Regions from separate parts of the Clostridium septicum genome, predicted to be linked through region 3. Evidence: riboswitches for the same ligand, from Rfam matches in the RefSeq annotation. Region 3 holds a riboswitch; each other region holds the start of a gene.
The links. A riboswitch is a leader RNA that binds a small molecule or an ion and turns the genes downstream of it on or off. The one in region 3 is predicted to bind thiamine pyrophosphate.
Positions count from the first base shown of each region.

Region 1: another riboswitch for thiamine pyrophosphate. It lies ahead of thiT (energy-coupled thiamine transporter ThiT); the one in region 3 lies ahead of thiW (energy coupling factor transporter S component ThiW).
Region 2: another riboswitch for thiamine pyrophosphate. It lies ahead of thiD (bifunctional hydroxymethylpyrimidine kinase/phosphomethylpyrimidine kinase); the one in region 3 lies ahead of thiW (energy coupling factor transporter S component ThiW).

Region 1 is NZ_CP023671.1:1,882,145-1,888,089, reverse strand. It holds gene CP523_RS08375 (PadR family transcriptional regulator) at 1-305, shown strand, start outside; gene CP523_RS08370 (DegV family protein) at 486-1,328, shown strand; gene CP523_RS08365 (hypothetical protein) at 1,437-1,643, shown strand; TPP riboswitch at 1,672-1,770, shown strand; gene thiT (energy-coupled thiamine transporter ThiT) at 1,837-2,478, shown strand; gene CP523_RS08355 (ferredoxin) at 2,533-2,721, opposite strand; gene CP523_RS08350 (Mrp/NBP35 family ATP-binding protein) at 2,786-3,625, opposite strand; gene CP523_RS08345 (YhfM domain-containing protein) at 3,640-4,479, opposite strand; gene CP523_RS08340 (hypothetical protein) at 4,611-5,087, opposite strand; gene CP523_RS08335 (hypothetical protein) at 5,194-5,945, opposite strand, start outside.
Region 2 is NZ_CP023671.1:2,814,857-2,820,801, forward strand. It holds gene CP523_RS12880 (ABC transporter ATP-binding protein) at 1-267, shown strand, start outside; gene CP523_RS12885 (ABC transporter ATP-binding protein) at 260-2,119, shown strand; TPP riboswitch at 2,349-2,451, shown strand; gene thiD (bifunctional hydroxymethylpyrimidine kinase/phosphomethylpyrimidine kinase) at 2,608-3,408, shown strand; gene thiM (hydroxyethylthiazole kinase) at 3,436-4,215, shown strand; gene tenA (thiaminase II) at 4,217-4,876, shown strand; gene thiE (thiamine phosphate synthase) at 4,901-5,512, shown strand; gene CP523_RS12915 (glycoside hydrolase family 32 protein) at 5,626-5,877, shown strand.
Region 3 is NZ_CP023671.1:2,363,703-2,369,647, reverse strand. It holds gene CP523_RS10875 (SpaA isopeptide-forming pilin-related protein) at 1-89, opposite strand, end outside; gene CP523_RS10870 (hypothetical protein) at 494-1,393, opposite strand; gene CP523_RS10865 (hydroxyethylthiazole kinase) at 1,678-2,523, opposite strand; gene thiW (energy coupling factor transporter S component ThiW) at 2,614-3,111, opposite strand; TPP riboswitch at 3,183-3,290, opposite strand; gene sdaAA (L-serine ammonia-lyase, iron-sulfur-dependent, subunit alpha) at 3,314-4,192, opposite strand; gene sdaAB (L-serine ammonia-lyase, iron-sulfur-dependent subunit beta) at 4,194-4,874, opposite strand; gene CP523_RS10845 (nucleoside kinase) at 5,005-5,945, opposite strand, start outside.

The DNA.
Region 1 (5,945 bases), 480 kb from region 3:
TCTATGTTCTTCACATTTTAACTTTAGGACCTATTAATGGAAACGAAATAGCTCATAAAATAGGAGAGAATACCAAAGGACTCTGGGTTCCTAGTACTGGGGGAATATATCCTTTATTAAAAAAATTAGAAAAAGAAGGATATGTCATAGGTAAGTGGGATGATCCTCATAAAAAATTTCAGAAATTTTATTCCCTAACACCAAAAGGACTAGAAGAATACAATCATAGAAAATCATTATTAAAACCTAAAATTGAAGAATCACTTAAAGTTTTTAAAATAATTTATAAGGATTTATATTTATAAGCGTCTTTTTTGGCGCTTTTTTTAATCCAATAATTACACCTTATTATAAAATAAATTTTACAGATAATAAAAATATAAACTTAAAATTAAATTTATTTTAAATTTAACTATATCAATATTGATATAGTTATCAACTATGATATATAATTAATATAATTAGAAAGGGGGCCATAAATACATATGCAAAAAATAGCAATTTTAACTGATAGTGCATCTGATTTATCAATAGAAATATTAAAAGAAAATAATATACATTTATTTCCTCTAAGGATTATCTATTCAAATGAAGAATTTGAGGATAAAATAACAATAACTCCAGAAGAAGTTTATAAAAAGCTTCCTATAGAAATCCCTACAACATCTCTACCTAGTCCTAAAACCTCTGAAAAGGTTTTAAAAAAATTAGAGGATGAGGGTTATACTCATGTTATAGCTATTTCAGTTTCTAGTGGATTATCTGGAACATTTAATGCTTTCAGATTAGCATTAGAAGAACATCCAAATCTTATATCATATGTATATGATAGTAAAATAATAGGTTTTCCTCAGGGTGTTTTAGTTCTTGAAGCTTCACGATTAGTGAAAAATGGACAATCATTTGAAGATATAATAAAGGAATTACCTAAAATCCGTGAAAATATAACAGGATATTTTACTTTAAATACATTAGAATATTTAAAAAAAGGTGGAAGAATTGGTAGACTAGCTGGAACTATAGGACAGTTTCTTCATTTAAAACCAATTATAACAGTAGACGATAATGGTGTATATTACGCTTCTAATAAAGTAAGAGGAAGAAAACAATCTTTATCTAAGATGATTGAGATTTTACAATCTCATCTTAATGAATCTAAATGCAATGTTTGGGTTCTTGAAGGTGGCTGTATGGATGAAGTATTAGCTTTTTCAGAATCCATAAAATCATTAGATAACGTTAACTTTATGGGAATTATGCCAGTTGGGGCAATGGTTGCTGTTCATTCAGGTCCAGGTATGGTTGGATTAGCTATTCAAAAAATTTAGATTTAATAAATACTGAATAAATAATTATATTTGTTCAGTATTTTTTTGAATTATTATTACCTCTTTTGAACAAACTAATATTATTAATAAAATTAGGTGGTGTTAGTTTTGAAAGGTAAAATTATAGATTATAGTAGTACTGAAGCCTTTGTTTGCTTAGAAGATGATACTATAATAAAACTTCCCTTATCAGAAGTTGGAAATTATAATTTAATAGGTAGTAATATTAATGTATCTTGCCAATCTGGAAGTTTTGGTTACTGCAATAATCATGCTGGTAAAATTTACAAAGATAATATAGTTGACTTTTTTTAGAAAAAACTTTAAAATATAACCTATATTTAACAAATGCTAGGGGTGCCTTTGGCTGAGAGATGTTTATTACATTAACCCTTTACCTGATCTGGATAATACCAGCGTAGGGAAGCTAATATATGATATTTATAAATACCATTTGTGTATTTTTTATCTTATATCTCCTAGCATTAATATAAGGAGGTATTTTTTTATGTCAAATTTAAAAGAAAGTTTTTCAACATTAATGGACAATCCTTTATCACTTATAACAATTATTGGTGGTGTCCTGCTTTTATTAGCAATAATTAAATTTAAAAACATTAAATTAAATGCTAAAATAATGACTAGAATAGGTATTGATCTTGCTCTTGCTACTATTTTGAACATGATTAAACTATATGTTCTTCCAAATGGAGGCGGAAGTATTTCTCTAGGTAGCATGGTTCCTATAATATTAATTGCTTATATGTATGGACCTCAAATAGGATTATTAACAGGATTTTTATTCGGTATTATAAGTTTAATATTAAATCCTTATATACTTCATCCTATCCAAGTTTTATTTGACTATCCACTTCCATATATGGCTGTAGGATTTGCTGGATATTTTAAAAATAATAGAATGCTTGGAACTACAGTAGGAATGTCTTTAAAGTTTGTATTCCATTTTATATCTGGATATGTTTTCTTTGGAGAGTTTGCACCTGCTGGATGGTCACCTGCTATATACTCTTTAGCTGTTAATGGATTTGCTGTTGGCGGTGAGCTAGTAATTTGTTTAATCATTATTTCCTTGCTACCTTTTAACAGGATTATAAATAATATATCTAATAAATCTCAAAGTTTAAATTAAAATTTTATAAATAAAAAAGTTCTACCTTAAATAATTTAAGGTAGAACTTTTTTTCTAATCTACTATAATTGCACTTACTGGACAGCTTGATTCAGCATCCTTAGCTTCATCTACATTTGAATCTGGAACGTCTGCAACCTTTGCCACAGCTTTTCCATCATCATCCATTTCAAATACTTCAGGGCATATTGATGGACATAATCCACATCCTATACACGTATCTTTATCTACTTTTGCTTTCATAACTCTCTTCCTTTCTAAATTAATTCAGTATTAATATTCCCTAATTAGAAAGGAGTTATGTATTTTAATATAGACCTTCAAATATTAATGAATATAAATCATTATTTCTTACATATTCTTCAGCTTTTCCTTGTTCTAAAGCTTCAGTTAGATCTAGATTTATAGGAAGCTCTCCTAATAAAGGTAATTCTAAATACTCCGCATGTTCTTCTGCTGATTTTTTACTAAATACTTTAATCTTTGTATCACATCCTGGACAAGTAATATATGCCATATTTTCTATTACTCCTCTTACAGGAACACCCATTTTATTGGCCATTACAATTCCTTTTTTAACTATCATAGAAACCATATCTTGAGGTGTTGATACTATTATTAGTTCTGTTAAAGGAAAACTTTGCATTATAGTTAGTGTTATATCTGAAGTTCCTGGTGGCATATCAATTAATAAGTAATCTAACTCTCCCCAGTTTGTATCTGTAAATAATTGTGATAATACTCCAGTAGCCATTGGACCTCTCCAAATTACTGGATCATCCTCATTTGGAATTAAAAGATTAACTGACATAACCTCTATTCCACTTTCAGTTTTTACAGGAAAATATTTTACACCTGTCTCTCCTATTGGTTGCATCATAGCTCTTTTTTCATTTATACCAAAAAATCTTGGCATTGATGGACCTGTTATATCAGCATCTAATACACCTACATTATAACCTTTTTTTCTTAAAGTACTTGCTAATATACCTGTTACTGTTGATTTACCAACTCCACCTTTACCGCTAATTACTCCAATTATATTTTTTATTATTCCATAATTAGGTGTCACCTTTCCACATGATGGTTCACCATTTGTCTTTGAAGTACATTTGTCCTTACTAGGGCATGTTGAACAATTTCCCATTTTTTCTCCTCCTCTTACCATTCTGCTTTTATAGCTTTAGGTAAATTTTCTTCTTCATAAATATCAATAGCCCACTCTTTAAATTCATTAGTTGCCATTACATAAAACTCTTCTTTTATTTTATCCTTTTTATTTTCAAATGTTATATTAGTTTTATATGTAGTATTATTATAACCTCTATTCTTTATAGTAATAACTACATCAAATTCATTAGAATTATTTTTTACTAAATCTACATTTGGATTTATTTTTCTTGCATTTTTTAAAAAATCTTTCAAATCAGTTGAAAATACATATTTTAGACAATCAATATCACCTTGAATATTTATGCCTATTTTATACTCTCCATTATTTAATCCAGATTTTTTCATTTCTAAAACGTCTAGAATTGATCTATAATATACATATTCAAAATCTCTAGGCTTTCTTATTATTGATAAATTCTGTATTATACCTTCATCCAACCTCTTTGAAACTGTAAAATTAGTATTTCCATCATAAAAATTTCCTTCATATGCTCCCACTACATAATAGAATTTTTTTACCTCATCACCAACATTTATCTCAAAAATATAATCTGGGTCTAACTCAGCCTTTTTATCAGCTATTTTAGCACTAGATAAAAGTTCATACATATCCTTTATAGCCTTAGGATCGGTTACTATAAACTTAAATCCTGGATCTCTGATACTTTGAATACTTATCTTATCACTTTTAGCCGTATTCAAATACTCAAAATACTCATTTTTCCCCCCAAACTTTGTCTTTAAATTATCTATAGAGTCGCAACCAACGAAGTTTAAACTAATTAATATAATCAATAATATACATACCGATATTTTTCTATTCAAAATAGTAATCTCCTTTTTTAAAGATTTTATTATGTATTTTTATTCTTTATAAGTAATTAGGAGAAGTTTAAACTTCTCCTAATTATAACTAAATTATAATACTTTAATTGTTTAATGGCAAATCTTATTATAAACTATCTAAATCCTTTAGCTACTTCATCAAAAGCAACTTTTATACTTGGTTTATACTGGCTTTCATCAAAATGAAAACTTATTATAAGAATCTTTCCCTTAGAGTATTCTTTGAAATAACATATATTTTTGTACTTATTATCATATGGCATTTTATATTCTAATACATGCCACTTAACACCATACTCATCATATACTTTACATTTTCTATTTTTAACATCCTTGAATATAGTGTCTGGAATATTATTTAAGTCATTAACTCCATCTAAAATGCTAATAGTACCATCTATTTTGTTATTATCATTAATTGTTGCCTCAAACTCAACACCATCTATATTTTTATTTCTCTCATTAACAGACCATTTTTCCGGTAATACTATTTTATACTTACCATTTTCTAAATCCACTTCTTTAAAAGCTCTTATTTCATTATTTAAAAGAGCTATTTTTCTTATATCATTTTTAAATAATTGTTTCATACATACTAGGATAAACATAAGTGATAATAGGACTGTAAAAATATAGATTTTCTTTTTATTAATACTCATTAGGAATTATTAAGTACAGTCTCTAATATTTTATATACTATTTCATAGGTACAACAACTGTTGAGTTTCTAAAATCATAGAACATCAACCAGCATCCTATGCTATCTTTATCCTCATCACTTATCCAAGTTACAAAACCTGTTTTTCCTTCATATGGCTGTTCATTCTTATCTTTCTTTCCTGGAACTCCATAAATTATATATTTTAAGTTACCTTCCTTGTCACATTTATATCCCAACATAAAATATCCATATTTTTTAATATAAGGATAATAATTCAACATTGGGTAATATGCAACTGTGTATTTATTGTAATTTGACATATTACACATTTCATATAAATCATTAACTTGAACCTTATACCACTTGCAATTTTTTATCTCTTTAAAGCCTCTATAATGCTCAAATCCAATAGCAATTCCTTCAAAATATTCTCCAACGCTACCTCTTATTTCAAAAACATCAGATTTTTCCTCAACAATTGCTTCATATTCATCAAATTTACTTCTTTCTTCTTTCGCCTTAATTTCTTCTGCCATTTCCCTTCTAACTTCTTCCTTAAGCTCTTCTTTAATTTCACTCCTAACTTCATCTTTAATTTCATCTTTAATTTCATTTCTTATTTCTTCCTTTAATTCTTCTGTTATATCCTTATTAGTTTTGCTTTCTTCCTCTGTCTTTTTAACCTCTTCATTTTCTTCTCTATTTAAAGTAGGATCTATAACCTCTACTTCTTCTACATTCTCTACTTCTTCTACATTTTCTATTTCTTCTACGCTTTCTACTTCTA
Region 2 (5,945 bases), 450 kb from region 3:
GTATTTATCTTTGATGATAGTTTTTCAGCTTTAGATTTTAAAACAGATGCAGCATTAAGAAAGGCTTTAAATACTGAAATATCTGATAGTACTATATTAATAGTAGCTCAAAGAATAAGTACAATATTACATGCAAATAAAATTATAGTTCTTGATGAAGGTAAGATTGTAGGAGTTGGAACACATGATGAACTTCTAAATAATTGTGAAGTATATAAACAAATAGCTTTATCACAACTTTCAAAGGAGGAGCTATCTAATGAGTAAAAAAGAAGTTAGTATGAGAAAAGGCTTTGGTGGCGGTCCTATGGGTGGAGCCATGAGAGGTGGCGAAAAAGCTAAGGATTTTAAAGGTACTATGAAAAACCTTATGAAATATTTAAGTCCTTTTAAATGGGCAATGCTTTTAGTAGTAGTTTTTGCAATAGGTAGTGCAGCTTTTTCTATTATAGGTCCTAAGATTTTAGGTAAGGCAACAAATAAGATTTTTGATGGACTTATGACAAAGCTTACAGGAGTTTCTGGAGCTGGTATAGATTTTACTTATATAGGTAAAGTTCTATTATTCTTACTTGTATTATATTTAATAAGTGCTTTATTTTCATTTATACAAGGGTTTGTAATGTCAGGAATTTCTCAAAAAGTATCTTATAATTTAAGAAAAGAAATTTCAGAGAAAATTAATCGTATGCCTCTTAAATATTTTGATACTAAAACACATGGTGAAGTATTATCAAGAGTTACAAATGATGTAGATAGTGTAAGTCAAAACTTAAACCAAAGTATGACTCAAGTTATTACATCAATTACCACTTTAATTGGGATACTTATAATGATGTTTTCTATTAGTTGGATAATGACAATTGCAGCACTATTAATATTGCCTATATCCATGATATTTATATCAATAGTAGTAAAAAAATCACAAAAGTATTTTAAATCACAACAAGAGTATTTAGGTCATGTAAATGGTCAAGTTGAAGAAGTATATGGTGGTCACAATATAGTAAAAGCATTTAATGGTGAAGAAGATGCTATAGAAGAGTTTGATAGATTAAATAGTACTTTATATAATTCAGCATGGAAGTCACAATTTTTATCAGGAATGATGATGCCTGTAATGACTTTTATAGGAAATCTAGGTTATGTAATGGTATCTATTCTTGGTGGATGGCTTGCTATTAAGAAAACAATAGGAGTTGGAGATATTCTTTCATTTATTCAATATGTAAGAAGTTTTACACAACCAATTGCTCAAACTGCTCAAGTAGCTAATTTATTACAATCAACAGCAGCTGCAGCTGAAAGAGTATTTGAATTTTTAGAAGAAGAAGAAGAAGATCAGTTTGCAGAAAATCCAGTTAATATCGAAAATATTAACGGTCAAGTTACATTTGAAAATGTTAGTTTTGGATATAATCCAGAAAAGACAATAATAAATAATTTTAATGCTAAAATAAAGCCAGGACAAAAGGTTGCAATAGTAGGTCCTACAGGAGCAGGAAAAACTACGATTGTAAAACTACTAATGCGTTTTTATGATGTAAATAGTGGAGAAATTCTTATAGATGGTCATAATATAAAGGATTTTAATAGAGATGATTTAAGAAACCTATTTGGTATGGTTCTTCAAGATACTTGGTTATTTAATGGCTCAATTATGGAAAATATAAGATATGGAAAACTAGGTTCAACAGATGAAGAAGTTATTAAAGCAGCTAAAGCAGCTCATGTTGATCATTTTGTAAAAACACTTCCAGATGGATATAATATGGAATTAAATGAAGAAGCTAATAATGTATCACAAGGTCAAAAGCAGTTATTAACAATAGCTCGTGCTATTTTATCAGATCCAAAAATATTGATTCTTGATGAAGCAACAAGTTCAGTAGATACTCGTACTGAAGTTTTAATTCAAAAAGCAATGGAAAACCTTATGGAAGGTAGAACAAGTTTTATAATAGCACATAGATTATCAACTATTAGAGAAGCAGATTTAATTTTAGTAATGAAAGATGGAGATATTATAGAACAAGGAACTCATGAAGAATTGCTAAAAGCAAATGGATTCTATGCAACTCTTTATAATAGCCAATTTGAAAATTCAGAAGCATCATAAAGAGTATTTAACTTAATGAAAAGTAGATTTACTAAAAAGTAAGTCTACTTTTTTATTATTTATAAATTTATATCAATATTCAAATTATGGATAACTTAAGAGTGATTTTAACACTAAATATGCTTATACAGAAAATAATAAAGGTGTATTAGTTAGTTTATTTAGATTTTAAAATTTAGAATAATGTTGACAAGGTAATTTATAGTAATATAATAAAGGTATAAAATAGAATAACTGCTAGGGGTGCCTAATGGCTGAGAGATAGTTTATAACTATTAACCCTTATACCTGATCTGGATAATACCAGCGTAGGAAAGCTATTAAATATTAAAAAATAATTAGTACAATATTTATAAACTGAACTATACAGCTATATTCCAGATAGGAATATAGCTGTTTTTATTTAAACAAATAGATAATTTCTAGTATGTAATTAATAGAAAAATATTAATTATATGCTTTTAATTAGTAAAGAAGGAGAAAACAAAATGAGAGATTATAGAATTTCAACCTTAACAATAGCAGGATCAGACTCATCAGGAGGAGCGGGGGTACAAGCTGATTTAAAAACATTTAGTGCTATAGGTACTTATGGAATGAGTGTAATAACGGCAATAACAGCTCAAAACACTCAAGGAGTATTTTTAGTAGAAGATTTAAGCAATGAAATAATAAAAAAACAAATAGAAGTAGTATTTGAAGATATAGAACCAAAGGCGGTAAAAATAGGGATGGTATCAAGTCCTGAAATAATACTTGGGATAGTGGAAATGTTAAAAAAATATAATCCTAAATATTTAGTAGTAGATCCAGTTATGATATCAAAAAGTGGATATTCATTATTAAAACCAGAAGCCAAGAAAAATTTAATAGAATATCTTTTACCAATGGCTTATGTGTTAACTCCAAATATAATGGAGGCAGAAGAGATATCAGGAGTAAAAATAAATAATTTGGAAGATATGAAAGAAGCAGGTAAAAAGATTCTAGAGATTGGATCAAAGTATGTACTTATGAAAGGTGGTCACTTAGATGGTGATGCTGTAGATGTACTTATAGGAGAAAATACTTTTGAAATTTATAAGAAAGAAAGGCTAAATAGAAAAAATACTCATGGAACAGGTTGTACATTATCATCAGCTATAACGTCATATTTAGCTTTAGGATATAGTATAGAAAAAGCTGTTGAATTAAGTAAACTATATATAACAGAAGCTATAAGATATAGTTTTGATATAGGTAATGGAGTTGGACCTGTAAATCATTTTTATAAGTTTCAATATAAATAATAACATTAAAAAAGGGGGATATTTAGAATGTATGAATTAATAAATAAGGTTAAAGAAATAAATCCATTAGTTTTACATTATACAAATGAAGTAACTATAAATGACTGTGCTAATATAACATTAGCAGTTGGAGCAAGCCCATTAATGAGTTATTCCTATGAAGAAGTAGAGGAAATTGTTAGTATAGCAAGTTCTATTGTTATAAATATAGGAACTATGAATTCAAATAGATTAGATTTGTTTGTACAAGCTGCTAAGGCTGCAAATAAATTTAATAAGCCAGTTGTATTAGATCCTGTAGGAGTTTTTGCAACAAAGACAAGAACGGAATTTACAAATAGATTATTAAACGAAATAAAATTTGATGTTATAAAAGGAAATGTTTCAGAGATTAAATATATAGGAGGATTCGACGTTAGAGGAAAAGGTGTTGATTCCTTTGATGATGGTGAAGATATAACAGAATTTATTAAAAAAGTAGCTAAGAAGCTTGAATGTGTTGTAGTTGCTACAGGAAAAGTTGACTTTATATCTGATGGAGAAAGAGTAGTAAAAATAGAAAATGGAACGGCTAAACTTAAATTTGTTACAGGAACAGGATGTATGACGGCTAGCTTAATAGGGAGTTTTTTAGGAGCATCAGATAATAAGTTAGATGCTACAGCTATGGGAGTACTTACTATGGCATTAAGTGGAGAACTAGCTGATAAAAATAATATTCCTATAGGAAGCTTTAAAACTGAATTAATGAATAAGGTTTATGAAATGAATGAAGAAAAGTTAAGTAAATATGGGAGGGTAAAATAAAATGAGCTTTACAGATTATTTATTTAAAGAAAATAAGAAACTTTGGGATGAAATTTTACAAAAGCCATTTGTTAAGGAAATGGGAGAAGGGACATTGGATAAAAATAAATTTAGAGATTATCTAATTCAAGACTATTTATACTTAAAAGAATATTCAAAAATATTTTGTATGGGTGTCATTAAAGCAACAACTATGGGAGAAATGAAATTTTATTATAATTCAATAAAGGGAACTATGGAGGATGAAACTGCTGTTCATATAAAATATTTAAAAGGCTTTGGAATGTCTCCAGAAGATACAGAAAAATGTGATGTTAAATTAGCAAATGAAAGTTATACAAGTTATATGAAAGGTATTGCACTAACAGGAAATTTAAAAGAAATTGCTATGGCTATTATGCCTTGTACTTGGAGTTATCAATATATAGGAAAATGTATGAAAGAAACATATAAGGATACTTTAGAAGGTAATTTCTATAAACCTTGGATAGATCTATATAATTCAAAGGAATTCCAAGATTTTACTAAAGAATGGATAGATTATATAAATGAAATATGTAAAGATGTAACAAGTGAGGATGAAAAGAAAAAGTTATTAGAAATATTCACAAAATCTACTATATATGAAATGAAATTTTGGGATATGGCTTATAATAATTAGTGTTAATGTTAGGAAGGGTATATAATGGAAAGTTTAAAATTATATTTAGTTACAGATGGTGACATTTTAGAAGGTAGAGATTTTTACAAATCTATAGAAGATGCTTTAAAGGGCGGAGTAACAATGCTTCAATTAAGAGAAAAGGACTGTTCAGGAAAGGAATTTTTAGAAAAAGCTATTAAACTTAGAGAGTTAACTAGAAATTATAATGTAAAATTTATAATAAATGATAGAGTTGATATAGCATTATTATGTGATGCAGATGGGGTTCATGTAGGACAAAGTGATATACCAGCTAGTGAAGTTAGAAAATTAATAGGAGATAATAAAATATTAGGGGTATCTGCAAGGACTTTAGAAGAGGCTAAAAAGGCTAAGGAACATGGAGCTGATTATTTAGGTGTAGGAGCTATGTTTGGAACTAATACAAAATTAGATGCTAAACATGTTTCAATAGATACTTTAAAAGAAATTAAAAGCAAAGTTAAGATACCAATAGTTGCAATTGGTGGCTTAAATCTAAATAATATTCAAGATATTAAAGAGTGTAAAATAGAAGGATATGCAGTTGTTTCAGCAATATTAGCCTCAAATGACATAAAGGCTGAATGTGAAAAGTGGATAAATAGAATATAACTTTAAAGTGTATGCCACTAAATAGATACTTCTAAAAATATAGTTAGTACTTCTTATTGTGCAACGCGTTTAAGATTGGTTCTGTATATTTGTTCTAATTATACCAGCTACTGTTGCAGCGGGCTTACTTATGGGGTTATTTTATAGTTCTTGGAGCAAGGACAAAAGACGATAAAAGTGCGTTACTTATATATAGGTCAGATAATTTATATAATTGGAAGCTATATAAAGAAATTGTTGCTAAAGATAGGAAATTTGGATATATGTGGGGATGTCCTGATTTGTTTAAATTAAATGGAGAAAATGTAATGATTTTTTCACCACAAGGATTAGGTGTAATAGATATAATTAAATGGGAACTATAGAGTGAAATTTGAAATAAAAGGAGGTTTAGACATGAAAGTCTAAACTTCCTTTTTATTTTAAAATAAGA
Region 3 (5,945 bases):
GTGAATTGTTTAACTCCTGAACTTGAATTAAAATTTGTTGATTCCAAATTTTTAGTTTCTTTTTCAGTTTCATTTGTCTCTGGTTTCATGATCTCATTCCCCTTTTAGTTACTTTTTAATTGTTTTTCATGAGAGCATTACTTCTATACTTACGAAGTCACTTTAAATAATTTCTACAAATTATTTATTGACAAATTATACAATTTAACAATATATTACTTAAACTCTCCTATCATTTCTAATAGAATTTTCTCTTCTACTAATTAACTTATGAATAAAGATAAAAAATTGCTATTAACTAAATTATTTTTATTAATTTATAGTTTAATTTGTAAAAATAGCTCTTTTTTTGCTTATTATTTAAACTAATAAGTTTTTTTATATAAATATTAATACTATTGCAATTGTCTAATTAATATTTGCTAAATAAATTATAGAAAAATAGTTATAGTATAAATATCTTATATATCAACACTATAACTATCCATAAATTCTAATTAATTACTCCTTCTGAGTTATTTACAACTTGAATTATTATATTGCTATTATCCTCTATAAATAAATCGTCTGATAATAGAATATTTGATCTATTATTAATATTTTTATCTAGTTTGTTTTTATTTATATTATTAATATTTTCTTCAATAAATATATTATCTACATTTGCAATTATTGTAACATTAAAATGATCTCCGTAATTAATATCTCCTTTATCATTAAAAAATGTTATTGTATTATCGTCCTCTATTTTATAAGTGAAGTTATCCGGTACATCAACTGATAAAATTTTTATATTATTATCAAGTTTCTCACTAAAAAATATATAATTCTCATTAAAATACCCATAACTTTTAAACTCCATATTGTAGTTTATTCTTTTATTTTTATTATCATCTAAATCTTCTAATACTACACTTTTATTGGCGTTTAATACTCCTGAATTTAATTTATACTTTATAGTTAAACTTAAACTATCAGTTATATTATTATAATTTATTATTGTTTTATCCAGATAAGTTTTTTTAATTTCACAAACCTTAAGGTTATAAAACACATAATAACAACTATTAGTATTTCCAATATTTAAGATAATTTTATCTTCCTTTATTTTTATGAAATCTTTACTTCGTAACCATTTTAAGTCTTTTTCTTTATATATTCCAATTACAAAACTTTCAGGTATATAGCTCATTCCTTCTGGAAAAATAATATCTATAACCATATTACTTATTTTATCTTCAGATTTATTTATTTTCATAATACAACTTACACTTGATCCGATTCCTTCTACTACATACTCTTTATTTCCATATTTATTTATAAAACTATCTGGTGAAATAATCTCTTTATAAATAATAGATTTCTCTTGCTTCTTCTCATCTTTAGTTTTCAATACTCTCTCATCCCCTACTTAATTTGATATATTCGTTATACTATATAATATGTGTATTAATTTTTTTGTGATTTATCATATTAATAGATGAACTTATAAAAACATAAAATAAACATTCGAAATTCTCTATTACTTCAATTTAATTGAATTACAACTAGTATATTGTAATAATACATATATCTGTAAGTATTATTACAATATACTAATTTTATTAAATTTATTTTACAAAAAAGTAAGTGATACTTTTTAGCATCACTTACTTCTAAAAAATTAAATAAATTTTTTTATCTTTTAAACTCATATATTATATTTCCCATTTTCTTTAAATCTTCCTTTTTTATATTAAATATCTCATCAAATAAGTGTTGTTTTAAAATAATTAATCCATCGCTTTCCTTTTTCTTTTGCAATACTAACTCCTGGCATACACCTATAGTTACAATTGCTACTAAAATCGCTTTTATCATTTCTGCCTTTGTAGAAGTTACCGCCATGCCAGTAGCAATTAATCCGCTAAATATAGTATTAATACTATATATTTTTTCAAATATTACATCTCCATTCATTATAAAAAATTCACTAAATCCATCTGTTACATAATACTCTTTATCTACTACCACCACTATATTTCTAAATTTTCTTGCCACATTTTTTATTTCTGATCTTATTTCACAATTTCCCTTTATTGTTATGTCAATGGAATCAATATTATTTATATTACTTTCACTATCAACTAACCTCTTAAATTCTGAGAGTTTTCCCTTTACTATATTTATATTGTATCTTGTTAAAAACCTTAAAGCTGTATCTTGTCTAAAAAAAGACATGTCTATTCCATCTATATCTAATAATACTGGAATATTTTTCTTTCTTACTGCCTTTAGTGATTTTTCCATTGCTTCTACCCTATTACTATCTAATGTTCCCAAATTTAATAACAATCCTTTAGAATTGCAAGCTATTTCATTAACTTCTTCTATTCCCTGAGCTATTATAGGCTTACCGCTGTAACATAAAATACTTTGTACTAAGTCATTTATAGTAACCAAATTAGAAATACAATGTATAAGAGGTTTGCTATCCTTTTGAATGTCTAAAATATCGGTTAAAGCCTCTATATTAATTTGCATATTTTTTCCCTCTCTAAAATAGGAACAAATATTAAGTTTATTTTATAATATTCTAATGTACTTAGATATGTTAAAACTTTATATGCTTGTCTAATTTTTTTTTAATAAAATTCTTACGCTATGTATTTTAATTAAAATATATGCTATTATCCCACCAAATAAAGAGCTTAATGAAAAAGGAACTACATAGAAAAACAACGCTACATCCTTTCCTAAAATTATAGATGCTATTGGAAATGCTACTATAGCTCCTAGTATTCCAGTTCCTATGATTTCTCCTATTAAAGCACCTTCTACTTTATTAAATTTACTATATATGAATCCATCTAAAAATGCCCCTATCATACTTCCTGGAAATGCAAGTAAACTACCTGTCCCCAATATATTTCTTAATAATGATGTTACAAATGCAGTTCCTACTCCATAAACCTGTCCTATAGTAACTGCTGATAATACATTAATAAAATGTTGTACTGGTGATATTTTAGCTCCTAAAAATGGTATTGAAAATGTACCTAATATAGTAGATATAGCTACTAATATACCACTTAATGCCAGTTTTTTTGTTGAAATTTTTTCTTTGTTCATTTTTTCTCCTTTAATTCTAAATTAATAAAAAAGGTATAGCCATAGCTATACCTTAATTAAACATAATAATATATAAATTATTAGTGCTTTCCTACGATGGTTCTAGCCATATCAGGTTCAAGGGTTTAGAAAATTTTATTTTCAATCTCAGCTAAAACATAGCTCCCCTAGCTCTAAATAAACTTTAATTTAATTTTAACCTCTACTTTTCTCCAAATACTTTCTTTTTAAGTTCAAGTCCAGCTTTAGTAATAGCCACTCCACCAAGAGCTGTTTCTCTTAAAGCAGCTGGTAAACTCTTTCCAACTTTATACATAGCCGATACAGTATCATCAAATGGAATTTTTGATTCAACTCCCGCCATAACCAAATCCGCTGTACATAAAGCACTTATTGCTCCTGATGAATTTCTCTTAGCACATGGTATTTCAACAAGTCCAGCAACTGGATCACAAACTAAACCTAAAACATTTTTAAGAACAATTGCCCCTGCATCTAATGCCATTTTAGGAGTTCCTCCCATCATTTCAACTACTGCTGCTGATGCCATTGCTGCTGCTGAGCCACATTCTGCTTGACATCCACCTTCTGCGCCGGCAAGTGTTGCATTCATCCCTATAATCATCCCAACTGCTGATGCTGCAAACAATGCCTCTATAAGTTCTTTATCATTTTTCCCTAATTTCTCTCCTGCTGATAAGATAACCGATGGAACTATTCCGCAAGATCCTGCTGTTGGACATGCCACAATTTTCCCCATAGAAGCATTAACCTCTGAAGATGATAAAGCCATAGCCATAGCCATTATCATTGTATCCCCTGTTAAAGACTTACCACTTTCTAAGTACTTTTGCAGCTTATATGCATCTCCTCCTATAAGTCCACTTACAGAATAAACAGCCTTTTCTCTGCCTTCCATAGCTCCAACTTTCATTACCTCAAGATTTTTTCTCATCTTTTCATAAACTTCATCTCTTGATAATTCATTATTCTCCATTTCAAATCTTATAGCATACTCACTTAAATTTATATTTTCATTATTGCAAATTTCTAATAATTCTTCTCCTGATCTTGCAAACATATCATTCACCATCCTTTGCCGGATTAATCATTATTACTTTTTTTATTGAATCTATCTTTTTTATTTCTTCTATCATTTCCTTTGGCATTGAATGATCAACCTCAAAAACCATAGTAGCTTCTTTTCCTTTTTGACTTCTAAAAACCTTCATAAATGCTATATTTATATCATCTTTATAAAGAATTGCTGTAACTTTGGATACTGCACCTGGTATATCCATATGAGATATTATTAATGTGGGATAAGCACCTGTGAATTCAACATTATTTCCATTTACCTCTGATATTTGAATGCTTCCTCCACCTATTGATGATCCTATTATTTCATATTTCTCTTCTTTTTTTCCTTTAATTAATATCTTAACTGTATTGGGATGAGCATCTCCTAAATCAGCTTCTTCAAAGCTTACTTTTATCCCTTGCTTTTCTGCAATTTCAATCGCATCTCTTAACCTAATATCAGAAGGTTCCATTCCTAATATTCCAGCTACTAAAGCTCTATCCGTTCCATGTCCTTTGTACGTCTTTCCAAAAGAGCCATGTAACAAAAATCTAACTTCTTTTATATCACCTTCTGATACAGCTCTAGCAACTTTTCCAAGCCTTGCTGCTCCTGCAGTATGAGAGGAAGATGGACCTATCATTATTGGCCCCATTATATCAAATACACCAACATCTTTCATAATATTTCTCCTTATCATAAGTAGTTTAACTATCTAAAATCGTAATAATATTATTGAAAATTAGTTTTCAAATAATAATTTATATTATTAAGTTTACGAAATTTTTTTGTATCTTACAAGAATTTCATAATTAATATTTATAGAAAATACTTCCCCCTATAAACTCTCTTAAAATACTGTTTTCAGGAACAGATTCTTTTTCTATTTCTTTGAAAAATCCTAAAAATGCTTTTAATCTAGTTGCTTGTATATATACAGGACTTTCTGGCTTTATTTTTTCAAGCTCTTCTAAGGCATATTTTTTTAGTACACATAATTCATAAACTAGAGTTGAATTAAACATTACATCTGCTTCTTCTTGATAAACAAATATATTTTTTTCTTCTCCTCTCTTTATTGAAGGCCACATTTTTAATGTTTCTTCTGCCCCATATCCTCTTGATAAATAATCTCTAACCATTCTTCTAATTCTTCTTATATCAGTAGTTGCAATTCTATTATGATTATCTAAATTTAATTGTGTTAATGCTGATATATAAATTTTAAATTTATTTTTATCTTCAATAGATTTAGTAAGTATTGGATTTAGTCCGTGTATTCCTTCTATTACTATTATGCCATTTTGAGGTAACTTTAATTTATTATTTACCCATTCTCTTTTACCCTTTTTAAAATTATATGATGGAATCTCTACCTCTTCTCCATGAAGTAATTTATTTAAATCTTTATTAAATAATTCTAAATCTAAAGAATATATGCTTTCAAAATCAGGCTCCCCATTTTCATCTAAAGGAGTTTCTTCTCTATTTACAAAGTAATCATCTAAAGATATAGGTATTGGTATATAGCCATTTACTCTTAATTGAATTCCTAATCTATTTGCAAATGTTGTTTTTCCAGATGAACTTGGACCTGCTATAAGAACAACTTTAGTTTCCTTCTTATTAGTTATCATATCTGCTATATTAGCTATTTTTTTCTCATGTAAAGCTTCTGATATCATTATAAGGTCTTTAACTTCACTACTATCTACTTTTTTATTTAAAGAACCTACTTCACCCACTTCTAATA